DNA from 2 places in the Yoonia sp. R2-816 genome. Region 1 is predicted to be linked to the other one. Evidence: riboswitches for the same ligand, from Rfam matches in the RefSeq annotation. Region 1 holds a riboswitch; the other holds the start of a gene.

Region 1 (9,181 bases):
CGGCTCGGACATCACCATATTGGTCTGGGAAGATTTTGAATACGGCCTGATCGCGTGGAAACAGGAACAGGAGTTCGGCTCTCACACGGATTTGTCGTTTGCCAATCCCGACTGGATGGCTCTTTGCCAATCGATGGGGTGGAAAGGTATGAGGTGCGAAAACGCAGATGACTTGCAGTCAGCCCTGAAATCAGCGTTGGATCACAAGGGGCCGGCCATGGTTGTCATACCCATCGACTATCGCGAAAACATGGCACTGACAGAGCGCTTGGGCAAAATTGAGCAAACTTTTTAGGAAACGGCCAAACCCGTGAAGCCAACCGCATCTGTAGCGGTCGTTTGAGAAGCGACAAAAAGCGGATGCACCAAATGTCTTCGGCCAAAACCAAGATTGAGCAGCTGCTGCGCTTAGCCCGGCTCCTGAAATCAGGCCATTGAGGTGTTAGTAATCCGTTCAAACAAAGAATGGACTATGAAACGCAGACTTTCAGACAGTCGTCGATGCGTCTCAAGATAGACCCTGTATTCACTCAACCATCGCCAGTGCCTTGTATATCTCCCTTGGCAAGCTTTCAGAGTTGAATGGCTTCTGTACAACCGGCGCCTTTGGGTATTCGGTGAGGATGCTTTCGACATCACCATACCCGGTGGCCAGGACGAACGGGATTTTCATGGCGTCCAATTTCTGAGCCACGGGGAGAGATGTTTGATCTCCCAGGTTAATATCCAACACGGCCAGAGCGATTTCTTCGTTTGCGATGATCTCAAGCGCATCAGCAACCGAACTGGCAAGTTTGACTGCAGAAGCTCCTTGCGCGGTGATGATGTCCGAAGCGTCAAGCGCGACCACCATGTTGTCTTCAAGAACAAGGACCGTTCCGGAAAGCGCCCCGCGACCTTTTGTGTCTACTGCCACCTCTGCGTCGGGACTTTCGACCTCCGCATGTGTCCCTTCCGAGACGAACTTGGACGGGATCATGATATCGGCTTCAAATCCTGCCAGCTTGAAACGCGTCTCGACCTTGCCGTTCAGTTCAAACGGAACTGTGCGGTCAATGATTGTTGAACCAAAACCCCGACGGGTCGGCGCCTGCACCGGGGGGCCGCCCTGCTCGCGCCATTTGATGAGGAGAGCCCCGTCGCCGGCGATCTCCAGATCAATGCTGACACGGCCAGAGCGGTCGGTGAGCGCCCCGTATTTGGCGGAGTTCGTCACCAACTCATGAACCACCAGCGCCATGGTTGAAAAGGCTTCCGGTGCCAACATCGGTGCGTCGCCAGAGATTGCCAAACGGTCCTTCTGGCCATTCAGGAAGGCGTTGACTTCGACTCCGATCAACTCCCGCAGAGCGGACGGTGCCCATGCCTGCCGCGTCAGTTGATCATGCGCGCGGGCCAGAGACTGGATCCTGCCATCGAGAACCTTCGTATAGGTCTCAATACTCGTCGTTCCGGCTTTGCTTTGCGAAACGAGGCCCTGGATCAGGTTCAGGATATTCCGAACCCGGTGATTGAGTTCGGCAATCAGCAATTCCTGTTTTTCCGCGGCGGCCTTGCGATCGGCATTGGCCTCATCCGTCAATTTCAGAACGATCTCGATCAGGGATATCCGTAGCGCTTCCGCAGCGCGGAGTTCGCTTTCAGACCACGGCGCGGCGGTGTGGCGCACCATTTCCGTCCACGCCTCAAAGCTTTTACGAGGTGTCAAACGCGTACCGTTCGGACCCACTTCAACAGGCTTTTCAGGGTTCCCGGCCCATCGGACCGAACGCGCGATCTCGTGGCGGAAGAATACGATATAGTCCCGCGGTGTCCGGGAAATCGGCACGGCAATCAGGCCAGCGACACGATCCCCTATGGCCTCTGCATCGGGATAGTTTTCGATCAGGCTATTCGTGGCAAAGATCGTCCCTGTCGGCGCGGTGTTCAAAAAACGCGCGAGGCGCTTGAATTCCTCAGCCGTGGGCGCCGAGCCGCGAGCGGTGTAGCGCCCTTCGGAAAAGACGGCGACACCATCGCTTGCGACGATCTGGGACAATTCGTCGGCGATGACTTCAAAGCTGTCGATAAGGTCGCTGCCCGCGGACAAACGCACCATAAGGCGGTCATGCAATGCGCGCGAGTCGCGCTCTTCCTCGCGTATTTCGGTTTCTACCTTGCGCTCAAGCTCATAGGAAAACATCTGCGCGAACAGCTCGATCGCCGTTCTGCGTTCATAATCAACATACCGGGCCGAGCGGTGGTGGCATGCAAAAAGCCCCAGAGCTCTCCGTCTTTCAGGATGGATACCGACATCGACGCCGCGACACCCATATTGCGCAGATATTCAAGGTGGATGGGCGACACCGCCCGCGTGACCGATAGGGAAAGATCCAACGCCTCGCCATTGGGATTCTTCTCCGGGACGATGGGCGATACTTCCCCGTTCACATCAGCAATCAGGCGAAGCGTGCTGCGTTTGTATAACTCGCGTGCCTGCTTGGGTATGTCACTTGCAGGATAGCGGAGCCCCAGAAACGGCTCCATTCCAGCGGCATGACGCTCTGCGATCACCTCGCCCGACCCGTCCGGTGCAAAGCGGTAAACCATCACGCGGTCAAAACCCGACATGATCTGCAGTGCCATCGCCGCTTCTTGCGCGGCGGAAAGGACATTGTCCTTCTTGTTCACACGCGCGATGAGGGGCTGCACCAGCGCCAGATCATCGCGATCCTCACCAACAATCTTTTCCTCGAACTCGAAGACGTAGGATTGGCCGGACACGTGGATGGAAATATCAAATAACTTTCCGTCGCCCTGGACATCATATCCAAAAAGACGGCTGATCGCGGCACCACCGCTGCTGCTGATCTGCAACTTCGTTCGAAAGTCGTGAACGGTCTGCGGCGGCAGCAGATCAATCAGCCGTCGTCCGACCGCCTCGTCCGGTTCAACGCCCAGAAGATCCGCACAGTTGGCTGATAGATGGTTGACCATCAGATCCGCTGAAGTCGAGATGAGACATCCGTATGCCTGTACGTTCCCAAGCAGATGGATTGGCTCTTGGTCACAATTCGTAAGATCCACGGACGGCGTGGTTGCTTCATTGAGGTCGTGCTTTTTCATGATGCAAGCTCCACATTCCGACGTTGTTCTGCGACCGGCTCACAAGCTGCGGCGTGAAATAATGCAAACAGCATCTTGGTATCCTCGATAACTGTTCCCGCACGCTCGCTGTGCACGGGGATGTTGGAAAGCTGATCACAAACATCTCGCCAGCGACCAGGCACCGGCGCAAGCGAAAAATATGCATTTGCCTGTCGGACGATAGGGTCGCTCGCTGTCAACCATCTGCGCTTGAGCATCTTGCTGCCAAGACGAGAACCCTCAATGACATAGTCGATCGCAAGCCTATCTGGCTTATGAATATCCGATACGACAGCTGTGGTCGCTGATGTGCCCATCGTTGCCAAGTCGGCGTCGATCCGGCGCACCATCTCATCAAGGCTGCTCCATGCGTCACTTTCAGTCGTCACAAGGTCACGCATAACGCGGAAACAACTCTGATGGATGGCGAGAAAGCGTACAAAGCCATCGAATGTCGCAAGATCGATCAACGAGATCAGCCCATCGACACGCTCATGGTCCGCCTGTGTCTCGTTCTTCAAAACCTGTCGAAAATCTGCACACATAAATGGCCGCCCCTCACCCGGTTATTATCGTTCTTAAGGTAAAGCGTTTGCTCCACCTACAATTCCAGCAGCCTTGGGTCGTCGATACCCGCATCCCTGTCAATTAACTATGACATAGCAAAGTGGGCCGCGGAAGTTTCGATCTTGTTGGGGAAGCAGGGCAGTCGTGAAGCTGGTGACTTGGATATGAACTACCGGATTGGCTATCGCTGGCCACGCGAGGACGACAGGCGTGTCTTGAGAGGCTTTGTCTGCACCAATCGTAATGGCTTACGATGGCGCGATTCGCCAAAATAGTATGGCCCGCACACGACGCTGTACAATCGCTGGAAGCGTTGGGCCGAGAGAGGTATCTTTGCCCAGATTACGACGGGCCTTGCCGTCACACACGGCATGCAACTTTGTATTCGTGCGACCAATCAGCTTCTTTGTCCCGGCAGGCTCGAGGACTGACGACGCGTTGCTACCCGCCATGACCGCTGCCCAAAAGTCTTCCTCTCCGCAATCGCTCTCGCCACAACCGTCATCGACTGGTTATGTGTCCTGATCCCAAGTTGCAGGCACAAGCATTTTTTTGCATCAGAAATTGCCGCAACTGCATAAGGCGGCTTTTGTCGCGCAAAGCAGCCTGTGTTAGTCTTGGACAGTCCGTTGGACGCGAACCGGGTCTCACTTCGTGGTCTTTTTGGAAGCTGCCCTCTGCATGGCCTTTTTGGAAGCTGCCCGCGGCGCGATGTGGCGGAGTTGCAGATGAATAAATATCAATATCGGACCGATTAATTTTTGTTGCTTTATGCCGCAATCCGTCTAAAGGGTTTCCAATAGGAAACACGCCAACCGGGAGAGAACGGCCCGATTCGCAAGCGTCCGTCGCCGAAGGAGCAACCGCCCCGGTCACTCTCAGGCAAATGGACCGGTTGGGGTGCAACACGCCGCAGAGTGGCCCGCAAGGCCCGCCGGAGGAGCAAGCCACCAAGGTGGTGAATCTCTCAGGCCCAAACACGGTGGGGGCAGCGCGCAAGCGCGAATGGTTAGGAGATGACCATGCCTCATATTGCCGTTCTGGGTGCCGGGATTACCGGTGTCACCACAGCCTATTCACTGCATGTCCGCGGGTTCGACGTGACGGTTTACGACCGTCAGCGTTACGCCGGGATGGAAACCAGCTTTGCCAATGGTGGCCAGCTCAGCGCGTCGAATGCCGAGGTCTGGAACCAGTGGTCGACCGTTCTGAAAGGCATCAAATGGATGCTGCAGGGCGATGCGCCTTTGTTCGTCAACCCGCGTCCCGGCTGGCACAAGGTCAGCTGGATGACCGAATTTCTGGCGAATATCCCCCGCTACAAAACCAACACGACCAAAACCGCAGCCATGGCCGTAGCCGCCCGTGCTGGACTGGCCGAAATGGCGGAAAAGTCCGGCGTTGATTTCGATTTCAGCCCGGCCGGTATCCTGCATTTCTACAAGACGGAAAAAGACCTCAAGCACGCTCGCATGGTCAACGGATTGCTGGCGGAAGGCGGGCTTGAGCGGCACGAACTGACCGTGGATGAGGTCATGGCTCGCGAACCGACCCTGCGCGGCGATATCATCGGCGGCTTCTGGACCGAAAGCGACAGCACCGGCGACATCCACAAATTCACCATGGGGTTGGCCGACTGGCTGAAAAAGCAGGGTGTGCAGTTCAAACTGGGCGCACCGGTGACCGACCTGCATGTGCGCGATGACGGTGTCTATGTCGAATGCGGGCATGAGGAACGGTATGACAGCATTGTCGTCTCGGCAGGGGTGGCCAGCCGCAAGTTTGCCCAGATGCTGGGCGACCGGGTGAATATCTATCCCGTCAAAGGGTATTCGATCACGGTCAATCTGGATGACGCGGCCAGTCAGGCGGCGGCGCCCACAACATCGCTTTTGGATGACAAGGCCAAGATTGTGTCATCCCGTCTGGGCAAGAACCGGCTGCGGATCGCAGGGACGGCGGAATTCAACGGCGAAAACCGCGATATCCTTGAACGGCGGGTGCGTCCTTTGGTGAAATGGTGTGAGGAACACTTCCCCGATGTGTCCACCGAAAACTGCGTGCCATGGGCCGGACTGCGCCCGATGATGCCCAATATGATGCCGCGCGTGGGACCCGGAAAAAGTGACCGCGTGTTCTACAATACAGGGCATGGGCACCTTGGTTGGACCCTCAGCCCGGCAACGGCGGATGCGATCGGCACAACTGTCGCAGAACGCTTTAAAATCAACGGTATACATTCGCATACATTGAAAGCGGCGTGATGTGTAACTATCTGTCCTTCATAACAATAGAGGGACAGATACATGCCGATTGAAGAACTGATCGCTGAATTCCTGGGGCAAAACCTGCTCTATCTCATACTCGCAGTGTTTCTTATCATCTGCGCAATGGCTGCGGTACGGATCGTACCGCAGTCCGAGAAATACGTGGTCGAACGGTTTGGCCGTCTGCGTGCCGTGTTGGGGCCGGGGATCAACCTGATCGTGCCGTTTCTGGACCGGGTACGCCACAAAGTGTCGGTGCTGGAACGCCAGCTGCCCAACATGACGCAGGATGCGATCACGTCCGACAACGTGCTGGTGCAGGTGGAAACAAGCGTGTTCTACCGGATCATCGAGCCGGAAAAGACGGTTTACCGGATCCGTGATGTCGATGGCGCGATTTCGACAACTGTCGCCGGTATTGTCCGGTCCGAGATCGGTCGGATGGAACTGGATCAGGTACAGGCCAACCGGGCCAGCCTGATTGACGCGGTGCGTGATCAGGTCGCACAGCAGGTCGATGACTGGGGGATCGAGGTGACGCGCGCCGAAATCCTTGACGTGAACCTTGATCAGGCGACCCGTCAGGCGATGCTGCAGCAGCTGAACGCCGAACGCGCCCGCCGCGCGCAGGTGACCGAGGCGGAAGGTCAAAAGCGGGCGGTCGAGCTGCAGGCCGATGCGGAGCTTTATGCCGCCAAGCAGGACGCCGAGGCGCGGCGGGTTTTGGCGGATGCCGAAGCATATGCGACGCAGGTGGTCGCTGTGGCCATCGCGGAAAACGGTCTGGAGGCCGCCCAGTATCAGGTTGCGTTGAAACAGGTTGAGGCGCTTAGCAAGCTTGGTGCCAGCGATGGCAGCCAGACGGTTGTGTTGCCGGCCAACGCGGTTGACGCCTTTGCCGATGCCTTCAAGATGCTGAAAGGGAGGAACTGATGCCACTTTGGACGGAATGGTGGGTCTGGATGTCCGGCGCGCTGGTGCTGGCAACACTCGAAGTCCTGATCCCCGGTTACATCTTTCTGGGCTTCGCCATCGGGGCCGGGGTCGTGGGACTCCTGATCCTGCTGGGCATATCAGCCTCTGGATTGGCCCTGACGCTGGTGATCTTCGCCGCCCTTTCGCTGGCCGCCTATATCGTCATGCGCAAGGTGTTCGGGCTGGAAAAGGGCCAGGTGAAAATCTGGGATACCGATATCAACGATTAGGTGGGGTGAAACCCCACCTTACCCACGGTGGGGTTCTTAACGACAAAAAAGGCCCGGCGCACAAGGCGTCGGGCCAGTCTTGATCAAGCAGGTTTCGCAACCGACCGGGACAGGGTAGCGCGTTGCGGACTTGATCGGGGTTCGTCAAAGTGGCGTGTCAGACATTTGCAGAGCTTTGTGACGCAATCTGTCGATGACAGCCGCCCTTTCCATATTTTGTGGTCCGGCAATCTCGCAGGGATAACGAAAAGTGCGACCAAATCGTTCAATATCGACCGAAGCCTGGAACACGCCATTGGCAGCATTGTAGCGTAAGTTCTTAATATGCATGGGACACCCTCCGTCGCTTGTATCACATCGTAAATGCGCGAGCGTCGGATTGGTTCCCGATTAATGATTAGGAAATGTCGCTTGCGGTGATCGCAATTCGGCCAGAATGTCGTTGGCCGCCGCCCGTGGATCGGCTGCCTGCCAGACCGGGCGCCCCACCACGACGTGATCGGCCCCGGCGGCAATCGCCTGTGCCGGGGTCATCACCCGCTTCTGATCGCCCAGATCGGCCCCGGCCGGGCGCACGCCCGGCGTGACAATCAGTTTGCCGTCAGCCTCGGGCAGGGCGCGGACCAATCCAGCCTCTTGCGGGGAACAGATGACACCATCCGCCCCGTTGGACAGGGCAATCCCGGCCCGTTCCTGCACCAGATCAGCCACATCCCCGGCCTTGATGCAGGAGGCATCCAGATCGGCCCGGTCAAGCGAGGTCAGGATCGTGACGGCAAGTATCTTCATGTCAGACCCACCAGCACCCTCGCGTGCCGCTCGCACCACATGCGGATCGCCGTGAACGGTCAGGAAATCCAGATCAAACTGGGCAACACCACGCACGGCAGCTTCAACCGTGGCGCCGATGTCAAAGAATTTCATGTCGAGAAATATGCGCTTGCCGTGGTCCTGTTTCAGCTCATTGGCCAGCGCAAGGCCACCGCCCGTCAGCATTCCCAGCCCGATCTTGTAAAAGCTGACCTTGTCACCCAGTGCTTCGGCCAGATCGAGCCCGGCGAGCACATTTGGAACATCCATCGCAACAATCAGGCGGTCATCGGACATCTGGGGCTCCTTCAAACGGTTTGGCGCGGTCTAACGGCTGGGCGGGGCAGGTGCAATCGCGCTATGCTGCGGCCATGGACATGATGACGGTTTTCCAGACATGGGACGGAAAGACGACCGCGACGCTCAAGGCGGTAGCAGATCAACTCGCGCCTGCCGACTATGATGCGTTACTGACCGCCTGCCGGGACCTTGATGAAACAACGGCGCGGGCTGCATCCTGGGTGCTGAAAGCGGCCTATGAGGCGGGTCACGACATCGCTCACCCAAGCGATTTGCTGGCGCGCGACCTGCATTGGGAAGTCGCCCTGCATCTTCTGCAATCGGTTCAGCATGTCCCGGTTGGTTTGCCTCCAGAGGTGGTGGCGCCCTATCTGACCCATGACAAACCAATGGTGCGGGCCTGGGCGTTGGACGCCTATGTGCGGCTGGGGGCACCGGATGCTGAGGCGGTGCTGGCACGCGCCGCGGATGATAAGGCCGCTTCGGTGCGCGCTCGTGCGCGGCGCTTGATGAATTAAGGCGAAAGGCTGGGTGCGGCAATTTGGTTAGGGAACCACCGCAGATGCCAACGGTTGTTTCGGTGAACTCAGATACAGGAGATTGCCATGTCCAGTGTGACCGAAAATCAAGGCCCAACCCAGCACCCGATGTTCATTTTCGGCGTGCTGAGCGTGGCGACCATTGCCATTCTCGCAGCCCTTTTGTGGGCAAGCCAGGAACCAACAGGTACGACGGTTGGTGCTCCCGCCGCGCCCGAAAATACCGAGATGAGCACGATCGAGGAACGGTCAACAGATACCTTGCAAGCCCCCGTCGTTGAAACAAGCGGCAGCTTTGTCAGCCCCGAAGATGTTGATCCGCTGACAACCCCGGTCAGTCGTACAGAAGCTGGCGAAACCCAGGCCG
Region 2 (9,181 bases), on a different contig from region 1:
GTCGACAAAACTTGTTTCGCAGAAGCCATCAGAATTGCATGCGGAACTGGACTTGTAGATCAGGGTTTGCTCGAGATTGATAACCTCATCGGCCTTTGAAAAACCTTGAGTGCATCCACAAGAACTCTCGCAAAGCTCAAAATCATCCATTTGCGCAGGAAGAAATTCCATCTCCGGTGAAAGTGATAAAATAGGAGCGGGCCTGCAACTCGATAGGACAAGTATTACTAGTCCAAATAGAATAAAGGGCTGCCCGATAGCAGACGACGTAACCCTAAGAAGCGTATTGTTCATCTTTTTTTCCGATAATCTCCAAGCCTACATAACCGGCTCTGCGATACAGCGGTAGACTGGCCGAGTGGCTTAGTCTCAGGCTTGTCGGCACAAGGTCAAATTCGCCCTCATTCGCCCTCATACGGGCTTTTCGCCGGCGCGCCAGCGTGATCCGTCCATTGGCGGCTTTGTGTCGCGCGGTTCCAGTGCAGTACCCGGTCGTGGTCGGGGTAGGTGACCACGTCGCCGGGTGATCGGGTGCCGATGACTAGGTATTTCACCTCTGTTTCGGTGCGGTTTTCCAGGCAATGGCCGATTGGGTCGCCGGCCTTGAAGGTGGCGGCGTCGCCGGGGTGCATCACGGTGCTACTGTCGCCTTCGTGCAGGGTGACTTTCCCTTCCAGCACATACACCATTTCATCCTCGCCCGCGTGCCAGTGCTTGATCGAGGATGACGATCCGGGCGGCAGGATTTCCACGAACGCACCGAACTGGGTCAGCCCGCCGCTGTCGCTGAACAGCAATGCGCGGTAGGGGCCGCAGGGATGCCCCACGCCATCGCTGGCGTCGGTCTTCGCGGTGTCCAGGGTAAATATGGGCATCACATTTTCCTTTGTTGAAGGCGTCTATATCCATCCTGCCTTAAATCTTAAGCGCGGTTAACAAACGCCACCGCCCGCGCCGTTAATCCCGCCAAATGTCGCCCAAGGGTCCGACGTTTTGCCGACGCAAATCCGACGCGATGCCGACAGCGCATATCCCGGCAAAATAGGGCGTTAACCCATGATTCGCCGAAAACCACGAAAAGCACCGTAGGGTGGGGGCTGCGCAACACCTACCGCACGGTGGCACCGGCTCATTCGGCGGCCTGCGCGTAATCCTCCATCGGGGGGCAGGTGCAGGTCAGGTTGCGGTCGCCCCAGACGTTGTCAACCCGGTTGACCGGCGGCCAGTATTTGTCGACCCGGAACGCGCCGGGTGGGAAGCATCCGACCTCGCGGCTATAGGGGCGGTCCCAGTCCTTGACCAGATCCTCCATCGTGTGCGGGGCGTTTTTCAGCGGGTTGTTTTCGGGGTCGATTTCGCCTTTTTCGATCTGGGTGATTTCCGCCCGGATCGCTAGCATGGCATCGCAGAACCGGTCAAGTTCGGCCTTGTTCTCGGATTCCGTCGGTTCGATCATCAGCGTGCCCGCCACGGGCCAGCTCATCGTTGGGGCGTGAAAACCACAATCTATCAAGCGTTTAGCGATGTCATCGACCGTCACACCTGCACTGTCTGCAAAGGGCCGGGTGTCGATGATGCATTCATGGGCCACGCGCCCGGTCGGGCCTTTGTAGAGCACGTCAAACGCCCCTTCGAGCCGTTTGGCGATGTAGTTGGCGTTCAGGATCGCGACGCGCGTTGCCTGTGTCAGGCCATCGCCGCCCATCATCAGGCAATAGGCCCAGGAGATCGGCAGAAGCGATGGTGACCCGAAGGCGGCTGCCGAAACAGCCCCTTCGCCGATGACGGGATCGCCGGGCAGGTGCGGGACCAGATGCTCCTTGACCCCAATTGGCCCCATGCCGGGGCCCCCGCCGCCATGGGGGATGCAGAAGGTCTTGTGAAGGTTCAGGTGGCTGACATCGCCGCCCAGATCACCGGGGCGTGACAGGCCGACCATCGCGTTCATGTTCGCCCCGTCGATATAGACCTGCCCGCCATGGTCATGGGTGATCTGACAGACCTCGATCACCGTCTCCTCGAACACGCCATGCGTGGACGGATAGGTGATCATGCAGCCGGCTAGATTGTCAGCGTGCAGTTCGGCCTTCGCGCGGAAATCATCAAGGTCGATATCGCCGTTTTCTGCTGATTTTACAGGGACAACCGTCCAACCGACCATATGGGCCGAGGCCGGGTTGGTGCCGTGGGCGGACATCGGGATCAGGCAGACATTGCGGTGCCCCTGACCATTGGCGCGGTGATAGCCCGCAATCGTCAAAAGCCCGGCATATTCGCCCTGCGCGCCGGAATTGGGCTGCATGGAAATGGCGGCATAGCCGGTGATGTCGCAAAGCTTGGCCGACAGATCGTCGATCATTTCGCGGTAGCCTTCGGCCTGATCGGCAGGGCAGTAGGGGTGCAGCAATGAAAACTCGCGCCAGCTGACAGGCATCATTTCGGCGGCTGAATTCAGCTTCATCGTGCAGGACCCAAGCGGGATCATCGCCCGATCCAGCGCGAGGTCGCGGTCGGCCAGACGCCGCATGTAGCGCATCATTTCCGTCTCGGCCCGGTTCATGTGAAACACCGGATGGGTCAGGAAATCGCTTTGGCGGACCAGCTTGTCGGGCATGTTGTAATGCGGTGTGTAATCTTTGTCTTGCCGTTCGATACCGAAGGCGCGCCAGACCTTTTCGATGGTGGCAGGCCGGGTGCGTTCATCCAGCGTGATGCCGACCTGCGTCTTGCCGACCGCGCGCAGATTGATCCCCTCATCGACCGCTGATTTCAGCACCGCAGCCTGCAGCGGGCCGACATCCACCGTGATCGTGTCAAAGAATGTGGCCGGGCGCACATCGAACCCGCCCTGTTTGAGGCCTTCGGCCAGCCGCGCGGTCTTGCGGTGGATGCGCTGGGCGATGGCCTTGAGCCCCTCTGGCCCATGGAACACCGCATAGAATCCGGCCATGACGGCCAGCAGGGCCTGTGCAGTGCAGACATTCGACGTCGCCTTTTCCCGGCGGATATGCTGTTCGCGGGTCTGCAGTGATAGCCGGTAGGCGCGGTTGCCGTGGCTGTCGATGGACACGCCAACGATGCGGCCCGGCATGGAGCGGGCATAAGCCTGTTTCGTCGCCATATAGGCCGCGTGCGGGCCGCCATAGCCGACGGGTACACCGAAACGCTGGGTGGTGCCGACGGCGATATCGGCCCCCATTGCGCCGGGTTCCTTAAGCAATGTCAGTGACATCGGATCGGCGGAGATGATGCCAATCGCCTTGTTTTCATGCAGTCTGGCGATTTCATCGGTGAAGTCACGCAAATGGCCGTATGTGCCGGGGTACTGAAAGATCGCGCCAAAGACGGCGCTGGCATCCATGTCATCAGGGTTGCCGACCGTGATTTCGATCCCCAGGGGCGCCGCGCGGGTTTTCATCACGGCGATGTTCTGCGGGTGGCAGTTTTCGTCGATGAAGAAACCTTTGACTTTCGATTTCGATACCCGCTGCGCCATGGTCATCGCCTCGGCGCAGGCTGTCGCCTCGTCCAGGAGGGAGGCGTTGGCGATTTCTAGACCGGTCAGATCGCTGACCATGGTCTGAAAGTTCAACAGCGCCTCAAGGCGCCCTTGGGAAATTTCGGGCTGGTAGGGGGTATAGGCGGTGTACCAGGCCGGGTTTTCAAGGATGTTGCGCTGGATCGCGGGGGGCGTGACCGTCCCGTGATAGCCCTGACCGATGAGCGAGGTCAGGACCTTGTTCTTGGAGGCCGTGACCCGCATGTGGTGCAGCAGTTCGCGTTCTGATTTGGGCTTGCCAAAATCCAGCTTTTGCTTCTGGCGGATGGCGGGCGGCAGCGTGTCGTCGATCAGGGCATCAAGATCCTTGGCCCCCACGATCTGCAGCATCTCGGCCATTTCGGCCGGTGACGGGCCGATATGGCGGCGGTTGGCAAAGTCGTAGGGCAGATAGTCTGTGGGGGTAAAGGTCATGATGTTGGTCCCTTAATCGATCATCGCTTTATAGGCGGCTTCGTCCATGTATTCGTCCATCTGGGACGTGTCAGACGGTTTGATCTTGAAAAACCAGCCATCGCCGGTGGCGTCATCGTTGGCGAGGCCCGGATTGTCGGCCAGTGCATCGTTCACTTCGACGACTTCACCGTCGATGGGGGCCAGGATGTCGGACGCGGCCTTGACGCTTTCGATCACCACGATTTCGTCGTCCTTGACGACGGTGGTTCCCACCTCTGGCAATTCGACAAAGACGATATCGCCCAGCTGGGTTGTGGCATGTTCGGTGATGCCGACGACGATCAGGTCGTCTTCGGCGCGCAGCCATTCATGCTCTGACGTATATTTCATTGGTGGTCTCCCTTGGTCTTACCGTTTGAAATTGGCTGGTGTGAACGGCATTTTCGTCACGGTCAGCGGCAGGCGTTTGTCCCGCAACTCCCCGTAGACGGTCGCGCCGGGTGTGGCATTGGCGGTGGCGACATAGCCCATCGCAACAGGGCCGCCGACGGTCGGGCCGAACCCGCCCGAGGTGATCATGCCGATCTGTGCATCGCTGTCGGTGTCCGCGAAGAGCGGCACGCCCTCGCGCATCGGCGCGCGTCCTTCGGGCAGCAGGCCGACCCGTCTGCGCGCGACCCCTTCGGCCAGTTCTGAAAAGATCGCGTCGGCCCCCGGAAACCCGCCAGCGCGGTCGCCACCGGCGCGGCGCACCTTCTGGATGGCCCATGTCAGCGCGGCCTGGACCGGGGTCGTGCCGGTGTCGATATCGTGCCCGTAAAGGCACAGCCCGGCCTCGAGCCGGAGCGAGTCGCGCGCGCCCAGCCCGATGGGTTCAACATCCGGGTGCGCCAGCAGGGCGCGGGCCAGATCGGTGGCGTTTTCGTTCGGGACTGAAATCTCGAAGCCGTCTTCGCCGGTATAGCCTGACCGCGACACCCAGCATTCGACGCCATTCAGCGTCAGCGTGGCCACATCCATGAACGCCATCGCGGCCGCGGCAGGGTTGAGGGAGGACAACACCGCCGCGGCCGCCGGCCCCTGCAAGGCAAGCAGGGCGCGGTCCGTGATTTCGGTGACTGTGACATCCGGTTCCAGATGCGATTTCATATTTGCGATATCGGCGGCCTTGCACGCCGCATTGACCACGACGAAAACATGATCGCCCCGGTTTGCCAGCATCAGGTCATCCATGATCCCGCCGGTTTCATTGGTGAAGAAACCATAGCGTTGGCGGTTTTCATCAAGGCCAAGGATATCGACCGGGATCAGTTGTTCCAGCGCGCTGGCGGCTGACGCGTAATCGCGGCCTTTGACGATGACCTGGCCCATGTGGCTGACATCGAACAGCCCGGCCTTGGCGCGGGTATGCAGATGTTCCTTCATCACGCCAAGCGGATATTGCACGGGCATGTCGTAGCCCGCAAAGGGCACCATCTTGGCACCCAGTTCCAGATGCAGGTCATGCAGCGGTGTTTTCAACAAATCCGACATTGGCGGCCTCTTTTCTTCCCGCCGATCAGATAGTCATATCTTCCGGCACCACTTCGGCGCAAAGGTGTGCCCTTTACGCGTGATGCCCCCTCTGTCCATGTGCCTGAGATTGCTATCCCTTCGGCGGGCACCTCATGTTCCGTGCCACTCTCCAGAGTCTTCGTATCGGCGTCGGTCCTTGGGCCTGAGAGTTTCCGGGGCGGTTGCTCCTTCGGCACCAGATTGACTGGTTCTCCCGACGTCGATTTCGGCGTGATGCTGCCCTGTTACAGACAGGCAAGCAAGAGCTTTGTTGTGTTTTCCTTTGTCATCGTGACCGGATTTCCGCCGGTGCTGGGATCCTTGAGCGCGCCTGCGACGATGCGGTCGATATCGGGATTGGTGACGCCGATGCCGCCCAGCGTACGCGGAATGCCCAGCGATGCGTTCAGGTCATCGACATAGGCGCAGAACCCGTCGAACCCGTCTGCAATGCCCAGATAATCCGCCGCCCGTCCGATGATATCGTTGATCGCGGGTTTGTTGAATTGCAGCACGGCGGGCATGCAAACCGCGTTGGTAGTCCCGTGATGCGTGTGGTGGATGGCCCCGATGGGATGGGACAGGGCATGGATCGCCCCCAGCCCTTTCTGGAAGGCGGTTGCCCCCATGGCGGCGGCGGACATCATATGCGCGCGCGCCTCGATATCGGTGCCGTCGGCGTAGGCGCGAGGCAGATATTCCTTGACCAGCCGCATCCCTTCCAGCGCGATGCCTTGTGACATGGGGTGGTAGTGGGGGGAACAATACGCCTCAACACAATGGGCAAAGGCATCAAGGCCCGTGCCTGCGGTGATGAACCCGGGCATCCCGACGGTCAGTTCCGGGTCGCAGATCACGACGCTGGGCAGGAATTTGGGGTGGAAGATGATCTTTTTCTCTTCCGTTTCGGAATTGGTGATCACCGATGCGCGCCCGACCTCCGACCCGGTGCCGGCGGTGGTGGGCACTGCGACGATGGGCGCGATGGCGTCCGCATCCGCACGTGTCCACCAGTCGCCGATGTCTTCGAAATCCCACAGCGGGCGGGTCTGACCGGCCAGGAACGCCACCAGCTTGCCAAGGTCGAGGCCAGAGCCACCGCCAAAGGCAACCACCCCGTCATGCCCGCCTTCCTTGAAGGCTTGCACCCCTGCGGCGGCGTTCTTTTCATTGGGGTTAGGGTCCACATCGGCAAAGATCGCACGGCCAAGCCCTGCGGCCTCAAGCAGATCAAGCGTGCGGGTTGTGATCTCCATCCCGGCCAGTCCGTGATCGGTGACCAGCAACGGTTTCTTGATCCCGGCGGCGGCACAGGCATCGGCGATTTCGGCGATGCGCCCGGCGCCGAAGCGGACGGAGGTTGGGTAGGACCAGTTAGCGGTAAGCGACATGATTTATGCCTTCTTGAGGTGGTAGGATTTCGGACGTGTCAGGTTGTGATAACCGATGATGGACAGACCGCCACCGCGCCCGGTGTCCTTGCAGCCGGTCCAGCACAGACCGGGATCAAGGTAATCGGCGCGGTTCATGAAGACGGTGCCGGTTTCGATCTGATCGCCAATCGCCTCGGCCCTTGCGACATCGTTTGTCCAGACCGATGCGGTCAGCCCATAGGGGCTGTCGTTCATCAGGCGGATCGCTTCGGCGTCGTCTTTCACCGGCATGATGCCGACCACGGGGCCGAAACTTTCTTCGCGCATGACGCGCATGTCGTGGGTCACGTTTGTCAGGATTTGCGGCATGAGGTATGCGCCGCCATCCTGCGGGAAGCGGGCAGGGTCGATATGGGCGGTGGCCCCGGCGGCGATAGCCTCTGCCCTCTGGGCGCGAACCGCATCGGCAAAGCGCACATGCGCCATCGGTCCCAAGGTGGTTTCGGGGTCGAGCGGGTTGCCGAGGACGTAGCCATTCACGATCTCGATCGCCTTGGCCACGAAGGCATCGAAATGCTGCTCGGCCACATAAATGCGCTCAATCCCGCAGCAGCATTGGCCGGAGTTGAACATCGCCCCGTCGATCAGGGTATCGACCGCCGCGTCGAGGTCGGCATCGTCGCAGACATAGCCGGGATCCTTGCCGCCCAGTTCCAGCCCGATGCCGGTAAAGGTCCCGGCGGCTGCCTGTTCAATCGCTTGCCCGCCGCTGACGGAACCGGTGAAATTCACGAAGCCGAATGACTTGGCGGCGATCAGGTCGGATGTTGTCTGGTGGTCCAGAAACACGTTCTGGAATACGTCCGCTGGCACGCCCGCGTCGTGGAACGCCTGCGCCATGCGTTCACCAACCAGCGGGGTTTGCGAGGCGTGTTTCAGCATGACCGTGTTGCCTGCGATCAGGGCGGGGGCGACCGTGTTGATCGCGGTCATGTAAGGGTAGTTCCACGGGGCCACGACCAGAACGACGCCGTGCGGCACCCGTTTGATAACGCGCCTGAAATGCTCGCTATCCTCAATGGTGATATCGGCCAGCGCGTCGTCCGCGATCCGCGCCATATAGGTGGCGCGTTCGTTGAACCCGCCAAATTCACCGCCATAGCGGATCGGGCGGCCCATCTGGTGGGCTAGTTCAGGCACGATGTCGTCGTTCATTTCACCAACGCGGGCGACACCCGCCTGCACCAGTGAGACCCGTTCGGACAGAGGCCGCGCCGCCCATGCCGATTGCGCGGCTTTGGCGCGCGCGGCGGCGGCTTGCGCGGCATCGGCGCTGAGCGTCGGCCGTTCCGCGTGAACCGAGCCGTCAATGGGGGAGATGCAGGTGATCATGATGGCTCCTTAGGGATTGGTTGACCAAAAACCAGCATCAGCGCCTCATAAACGACCACGAATTCGCGTTGACCATAAGATGTATCTGCAGGCGGTTGATGATGCGTTTCGGGCAGCTTGGAAAGAGCGGGCAACAGTGTTTCATGTAGCGCGTCCACATCTTCGACATCGATGTAATAGCCTTGCTGTCGCGCCGCGTCGTTCATGTCACCGCGCGCCATGATCAGGCGGATTGTGGCACCATCCCGGCGCAGATAGGCAAAGCCGTCAAAGGCCGCCACAAGTTCAAAACCCAATACATCCTGAAAAAATGCGGTTGCCGCCGGAACATCGGTGACAGGCGCAAGCGGGGTCAGGTCGATCAGTCTGGTCATTATGCCCGCTCGAACCCCCTTGCGATTTCCCAGTCGGTGACGACGCGGTCAAATTCTTCCTGCTCCCATTCGGCGCAGCGGGTGTAATGGTCGATCACATCGTCGCCCATTGCCTCGCGCAGGAACGCCGAATTGCGCAAAGTCTCTGTCGCGGCGCGCAAGGTCTGGGGGATATCCGCCGCCTTGGCGTCTTCGTAAACGTCGCCTTTGGTGGGTGGAGCTAGGTCCATCCTATCCTCGATCCCCTTGATGCCGGCTGCCAGCATGGCCGCCTGAGCCAGATAGGGGTTCAGGTCGGACCCGCCGATGCGGCATTCGACGCGCACGCCCTTGGTGCCATCACCACAGAGGCGAAAACCGGCGGTACGGTTATCGACGGACCAGACGGTTTTGGTGGGCGCAAAGGTGCCTTTGGCGAACCGTTTGTAGCTATTGATGTAGGGGGCCAGAAAGAAGGTGTAATCGGGGGCATAGGCGATCAGTCCGGCCATGTAGTGTTTCATCAGGTCGGACATGCCCAGATCAGCGTCGGC

What was found. A riboswitch is a leader RNA that binds a small molecule or an ion and turns the genes downstream of it on or off. The one in region 1 is predicted to bind glycine.
Region 2: it holds a riboswitch for glycine, as region 1 does, so the genes downstream of both, gcvT (glycine cleavage system aminomethyltransferase GcvT) here and ACFWW2_RS07305 (D-amino acid dehydrogenase) in region 1, are expected to answer to the same signal.

The regions. Positions count from the first base shown of each region.
Region 1 covers NZ_JBKQXN010000177.1:86,366-95,546, reverse strand. Annotated here, with positions in the region: gene ACFWW2_RS07330 (acetolactate synthase large subunit) at 1-295, shown strand, start outside; gene ACFWW2_RS07325 (HWE histidine kinase domain-containing protein) at 527-2,182, opposite strand; gene ACFWW2_RS07320 (GAF domain-containing protein) at 2,152-3,105, opposite strand; gene ACFWW2_RS07315 (biliverdin-producing heme oxygenase) at 3,102-3,671, opposite strand; partial or broken gene ACFWW2_RS07310 (transposase) at 3,885-4,052, shown strand; glycine riboswitch at 4,500-4,597, shown strand; gene ACFWW2_RS07305 (D-amino acid dehydrogenase) at 4,716-5,957, shown strand; gene ACFWW2_RS07300 (SPFH domain-containing protein) at 6,000-6,893, shown strand; gene ACFWW2_RS07295 (NfeD family protein) at 6,893-7,165, shown strand; gene ACFWW2_RS07290 (orotidine 5'-phosphate decarboxylase) at 7,310-7,495, opposite strand; gene pyrF (orotidine-5'-phosphate decarboxylase) at 7,556-8,272, opposite strand; gene ACFWW2_RS07280 (hypothetical protein) at 8,293-8,793, shown strand; gene ACFWW2_RS07275 (hypothetical protein) at 8,881-9,181, shown strand, end outside.
Region 2 covers NZ_JBKQXN010000182.1:124,272-133,452, forward strand. Annotated here, with positions in the region: gene ACFWW2_RS08650 (hypothetical protein) at 1-294, opposite strand, end outside; gene ACFWW2_RS08655 (cupin domain-containing protein) at 402-875, opposite strand; gene gcvP (aminomethyl-transferring glycine dehydrogenase) at 1,130-3,973, opposite strand; gene gcvH (glycine cleavage system protein GcvH) at 3,986-4,345, opposite strand; gene gcvT (glycine cleavage system aminomethyltransferase GcvT) at 4,364-5,488, opposite strand; glycine riboswitch at 5,651-5,736, opposite strand; gene ACFWW2_RS08675 (iron-containing alcohol dehydrogenase) at 5,755-6,900, opposite strand; gene ACFWW2_RS08680 (aldehyde dehydrogenase family protein) at 6,904-8,274, opposite strand; gene ACFWW2_RS08685 (VOC family protein) at 8,271-8,648, opposite strand; gene ACFWW2_RS08690 (glutamine synthetase family protein) at 8,648-9,181, opposite strand, start outside.